2 regions of the Laedolimicola ammoniilytica genome follow, and region 1 is predicted to be linked to the other one. Evidence: predicted binding sites of a transcription regulator. Region 1 holds the regulator's gene; the other holds the start of a gene.

What was found. The regulator Rex, encoded in region 1, represses fermentation and respiration genes when NADH is low (regulators of the CRP and FNR family bind a similar motif). The targets are predictions, from matches to a motif close to ATTGTTAANTANTTAACAAT.
Region 2: a site for Rex is predicted at 1,443-1,462, ahead of OCV63_RS14150 (L-lactate dehydrogenase). Genes of this name have one in related genera too.

What each region holds. Positions count from the first base shown of each region.
Region 1 is NZ_JAOQKC010000015.1:40,382-43,528, reverse strand. It holds gene abc-f (ribosomal protection-like ABC-F family protein) at 1-1,350, opposite strand, end outside; gene OCV63_RS11620 (redox-sensing transcriptional repressor Rex) at 1,525-2,172, shown strand; gene alr (alanine racemase) at 2,266-3,147, shown strand, end outside.
Region 2 is NZ_JAOQKC010000023.1:32,182-35,328, forward strand. It holds gene OCV63_RS14145 (CoB--CoM heterodisulfide reductase iron-sulfur subunit B family protein) at 1-123, opposite strand, end outside; gene OCV63_RS14150 (L-lactate dehydrogenase) at 432-1,391, opposite strand; gene deoC (deoxyribose-phosphate aldolase) at 1,873-2,544, opposite strand; gene rbsK (ribokinase) at 2,655-3,147, opposite strand, start outside.

The DNA of each region.
Region 1 (3,147 bases):
CCGCTCGCCGCCGGAGAGCTCCGAGATGCGCTTAAAGACATCGTCGCCGGTAAAGAGAAAGGCAGCCAGGGTGCTTCGAATTGTAGTATTGTCCAGATCCGGGTAGGCGTCCGAAATCTCCTCGAACAGGGTTTTCTCCGGGTGCAGCACATGGTGCTCCTGATCGTAGTAACCGATATGGACTTTCGAACCAAGTGTAAAGGAACCGCTGTCTGCCGGGAGAAGGCCGTTCAGGATTTTTAAAATCGTAGTCTTGCCGGTGCCGTTATTGCCGATGAGTGCCACACGCTCACCGCGTTTGACTTCGAAATTCAGATCGGTGAACAGAGTCTGGGGTCCAAAGGATTTTGCAAGGCCTTCCACGGTCAGTACGTCATTTCCGCTGACCACCTTGGGCTCCAGGGTGATGTGCATCTCGGAGCGGATCTCGCTGGGTTTCTCCAGAACCTCCATTTTATCCAGCATTTTCTCGCGGCTCTCGGCGCGCTTGATAGATTTCTCCCGGTTGAAGGATTTGAGCTTCTGGATGACCTCTTCCTGGTGCTTGATTTCCCGCTGCTGGTTCAGCCAGGCGTGCATGCGGGCCTCCCTTAGTTTGGATTTTTTCGCGGCATAGTCGGAATAATTTCCCTGGAAAGTGGTCACCTCGCCCGCGTCGATCTCGATGATTTTCGTGGCAATCCGGTTCAGAAAATACCGGTCATGGGCTACCACCAGAACCGCGCCGTCGTAATTCAGAAGGAAGGTTTCCAGCCAGGCGATGGAATTCATGTCCAAATGGTTGGTGGGCTCGTCCAGCATGATGAGATCCGGGTGGGAGAGAAGAAGCTTGCCTAAAGAGACGCGGGTCTTCTGACCTCCGGAGAGCTTGTTGACGTGTTTGTCAAATTCTTCCTCTTCAAAACCGAGACCTTTCAGAACGCCCACTACCTCGCTTTTGTAGGCGTATCCGTTTTTTAGTTCGAATTCATGATTCATACGGGTATATTGTTCCAGAGCCGTATCCAGGTTCTCCCCGGAGAGCTCCTTCATCCGTGCTTCGATGTCCCGGATGCGAGCTTCCAGATCAATAACGTCCTGCTTTACGGTCAGCAGCTCCTGATAAATGGTGTGATCGCTGTTCAGATCCTGATGCTGGGCCAGATAGCCGATGGTTCTGCCCTTGGACAGGATCACTTCACCGGAGTCCGCCTCCATTTCCCCGATGATGATTTTTAAGAGGGTGGATTTTCCGGCGCCGTTGATCCCGACCACGGCGGCCTTTTCCCGATCCTCGATGTGGAAGGACGCGTTTTTCAGAATCACATCCGTTCCGAAAGCTTTGTTTATATTTTGACATGCTAATATCATAAAAATACCTCTTTTTTCCGTTGTTGAATGCCACACGAAATTTATTATAGCGAAAAATGCGGGATTGAACAAGATTCTTTTAGAAGAATGCGGCAAAAAGATTGACAAAAAATTTGCTTTTCGATTATAATAAAAACAGTTTCGAAAAGTCTGGTTGAGGGATGTGTAAGGATTATGGAAGAGAGAGAGATCTCAAAAGCAGTAATTAAGCGGCTACCGCGTTATTATCGTTATCTTGGCGAACTGATGGAGAACGGAGTAGAACGTATCTCTTCCGGTGAGCTGAGTAAACGAATGAGCGTCACGGCGTCACAGATCCGGCAGGATCTGAACAATTTCGGAGGCTTCGGACAGCAGGGATACGGATACAATGTGAAGTATCTGTATGAAGAAATCGGCAAGATTCTGGGCCTTGACAAAAAGCACAACATGATCATCATCGGCGGAGGCAACCTGGGACAGGCACTGGCCAATTATGTGGATTTTGAAAAACGAGGCTTCTACATAAAAGGTATCTTCGATGTAAATCCTGTCTTAAAGGGCTTAAGCGTCCGCGGTATCCAGATTCATATGCTGGAGGATCTGGAGAGCTTTATTAAGGACGAGGAGATTCAGATTGCGGCCTTGACATTGCCGAAGTCCAAGGCGGAGGAAATGACGCGGCTTCTGGTTCGGTACGGAATCAAAGCCATCTGGAATTTCGCCCACATCGATCTGGATGTTCCGTCGGACGTTCTGGTGGAGAACGTACATCTGTCAGAGAGCCTGATGCAGCTTTCTTACAATATCACACGGTATGAGAAAGAGCATCCCCGTTCCTGATGGAGTACCGGAAGTGACGAGTCATAAAAGGGAGCTTATGGGCTCCCTTTTGCGTGCAGACGCATATATTAAGGATAGTGAGGAGTGTCAGACGTGAAAAAATATAAGCGCGTAGCGGCTTATGTGAATTTGGATGCCATAGAAGAGAATTTTGAGGCCATGAAGGCGAATCTGCAGGCCGGGACGCAGATTGCGGCGGTGGTAAAGGCCAACGGCTACGGCCACGGCGCGGTACCCATCGCGCAGATGATAGAGGAAAAGGATTATCTGTGGGGGTTTGCGGCAGCCACCATCGAGGAGGCGGTAGAGCTTCGGAAAAACGGAATCCGAAAGCCGATATTAATTCTGGGCTACGTATTTCCGGAGGATTACCCGGAACTGGTGCGCCTGGATATCTGTCCCACCGTGTTCCGGCTGGACATGGCACAGGAGCTTTCTGCAGAGGCCGTGCGTCAGGGAAAAAACGTGAACGTGCATATTAAAGTGGATACAGGGATGAGCCGCATTGGTTTTGCGGATACGGAGGAAAGTGTAAAAACAGTCTGTGAAATTGGGGAGCTTCCCGGGATCACGCTGGAAGGCCTGTTTACCCATTTTGCCAAATCCGACGAGGCGGATAAGGCGGCCACTGAAAAGCAGCTTATGCGGTATCAGGCTTTTAACAGGGCCTGTGAGGCGGCAGGCGTGCGTTTCCAAATTCATCATTGCTCTAACAGTGCCGGTATCATCGATCTGCCGGAAGCGAACCTGGATATGGTGCGGGCGGGCATCACGGTGTATGGCCTGTACCCTTCGGAGGAAGTAAAGAAAGAATTGGTTCCACTGAAACCCGCCATGGAAATGAAGAGCCATATCGTGCATGTAAAAGAGATCACGCCTGGTACGGAGATCAGCTACGGCGGCATCTATACGGCAGACTCCGTGCGCCGGATCGCCACCGTCCCGGTGGGCTACGCGGACGGTTATCCCAGAAGT
Region 2 (3,147 bases), on a different contig from region 1:
GCACTGCCATTCCTCGATTTCCTGTAAGGAAAAGCCCAGCGCTTCTGCTGACATTCTGGCGTATCGGTCCAGGTCCTGCGCCTTGTTCTTCAACGTGCAGCCCGGATAGTAGCTGTACACCATTTGACTACCTCCTTTTGTTCTTTTTTCGCATGTTGGTGTGCAAGTTGTCTTTTTGATAATTTTCTATCAATCTTAAATATTATACTACGCTGTTAAACCATTAACAACCCCCTAATCCGGATTTTATGTTAAATTTTGAAGTTTTTTTGGTGGATATGTTGCATTTTCATGTTAATTTCACATTTTTTCCTGTTAATTCCGACTTAAATCGTCGGATTTTTTGTAAAATCTCCTCGCCCTCTTTGTTGTCGGAATGTTAAATAAAAAACAGAGTGGAAATTTCCACTCTGTTTTATCGGTTTGATTCTTTAGTCCTCTTTCATAACATCGTCGATGAAGTTTTTCAGAACCTCTGCGGAATGCTCTACCTGCTCCCGCTCCTTGTCTGTCAGGGTAATCTTGATCGCCTTGGCAATTCCATCCGCGTTGACTACGCAGGGGATACTGATGCAGGAACCTTCCAGCTCTTCTCCGTACTCCTTACCCAGTACATGAGCCACCGGAAGTACGGTATTCTGATTCTTGAGAATGGATTCTACAATCCGGAAAGTGGACATGGCGATTCCGTCGAAGGTTGCGCCCTTCAGGGAGATAACGTCCGCGCCGCCGGTCTTTGCCTTCAGTGCGATAGCGTCCTTTACTTCCTCCTTCTCCTTCGGATCCTCCGGCAGGAAATGGTCGATGGTCTCGCCTGCTACGTTGACACTGCTCCAGATCGGTACCTGGCTGTCTCCGTGCTCACCCAGGATATAACCCTGAATATCACGGATATCTACGTTCGCACGCTGGCTTAAGAGATAGCGGAAACGCGCGGTATCCAGAGAGGTTCCGGTTCCGATAACCCGCTCCGAAGACAGGCCTGTCTCCTTCTGAATCAGATAGGTATTCACGTCAACCGGGTTGGATACCACGATAATCAGCGGATTCTTTGCGTACTTCATGATGTTCTTCGCAATGCTTCTTGCCACTCCGGTATTTACCTTCGCAAGCTCCAGACGGGTCTGACCCGGCTTCCGGGGAATACCCGCTGTAACAATGATAATCTTGGCGTCCGCGCACTCCTCATATCCGCCCTGACGAACGCGTACCTGGCTGTAGAAAGCGGTTCCGTGTGAGATATCCAGGGCTGCACCCTTCGCACGATCTTCGTTTACGTCTACCAGGACGATTTCTCCTACCTGTGCCCGCAGCATCAGGGTATAGCAGATAGTCTCGCCTACATTTCCAGCTCCAATTACTACGATCTTGTTTGATGTTTCATTTGCCATACTGTTACCTCACTCTTTCTCGTTTCATCCCAACGTGATTTTTTTCACAATATTGATATTTTTTTATCAACCGATTGCATTATATCACGTACAATCCTGTTATGCAAGAGGTAAATGAAATTTTTGTACTTCTTTTTATACAATTTTTCTATGAGATTAACAAATCCTTAACGATGGCTCCGTCCGAGTGCGCATTTTTATGAAAAGGATGTGCATTTTTGCAAATAAAAGCAGTGCTGATTTCCTTCTCGCCGGAGAATTCTGTCAGCACTGCTCTTTTGTCAGTTCATTACTTTTTTAACAGAAAGCTTTCACCCTGACAAAGAAGCATAAGCCTGCAATCAGGTGCGCTCTCACCCATATGCTCTATGATTTAGTCTGGAAAGCGTCAGAGCTGTATCTCCCGCATAATATAATCTGGAAAATCCAAAATAAAGCCCAGTCCCTCCTCGGGAATCAGTCTCTCCACGGCTTCTCAGTTCTATTTTTCTGCCTCTTTTTCTCCCTCGCAGATCTTAAGTGCAGTTCCAAAGCCGATTCCCAGACGGGATGCGCCCATGTCCACATACTTCTTTGCGGTCTCGTAATTGCGAATACCGCCGGAGGGTTTTACCTTGATTCTGCCTTTTGCCTCGTCCAGCATCGTAGTTACCGCTTCCTCGCTTGCGCCGGATGCCGCGAAGCCTGTGGAGGTCTTTACGAAGTCCGCGCCTGCCTCAATGCAGATCTCTGTTCCCCTTCGAATCTCTTCCTCGGTCAGCTCACAGGTTTCGAAAATAACCTTCACGCCTACGCCATGCTTCTTGGCTGCCTTTACCACGCCTTCGATACCGCGTTTTACCTCATCCCATTTACCGGAACGGGCATAGCCGTAGTTCATAACCATGTCGATCTCCGCCACACCGGTAGGTGCGTAGAGCTCTGCCAGAGCTGCCTTTCCCTCTGCGGTGCTGTCGCCATGGGGGAAGTCCAGTACACAGCTGACCTTGGTGTTGGTTCCCTTGCACATTTCTACCGCAAGAGCAATATCGCAGGGGCGTACACATACGGTGTAGGAATCACATGCGATGCAGTCCTTAATAGCCTGCTTTACCTCATCCTCGGTCATGTTCGGTTTCAAAATTGCGGAATCAAAATATCGACTGATTTTCATAATGTTTTTCTCCTTTTCATAAATTCTGTCACATCATCTTTATCGGGCAGGGACGGAAGCGAGCCATGCTTCGACGCAGTCAGTGCGCCCGCCGCATTGGCATACTTCTGTCAGCCATAGACTTCTGCATAGAATCTGTCAATGGCTTCCCGATCTGGCATGGAAGGCGCAGTGCCCTTCCTGGTTACTGAAAGCGCTCCCGTCACATTACCATAACGCAGAGCTGTGAATAAATCCTTCCCCTCTGCCAACGCCATAACGAAGCCTCCGTTAAACGCGTCTCCCGCGCCGGTGGTGTCAATGGCGTCTACGGACAACCGTTCTACCAGCTCGTATTTTTCGTTATTCATTGCAAACGCTCCCATGGATCCTAAGGTAATGACTACCTGCTTTACCCCTTTTTCCATCAAAACCTCTGCTGCCTTCTTAGCATCATCACCATTTTCGATTTTCACTCCAGTGAGAATCTGTGCCTCTGTCTCATTGGGTGTGACGATGTCCAGCTTCTTCAGGATCTCCGCCGGAAGCTCTGCCGCCGGAGCAGTGTTCACTACGATAGTTACGCCTGCTGCATGGGCAATGTCAATCACCTTATATAGGGCA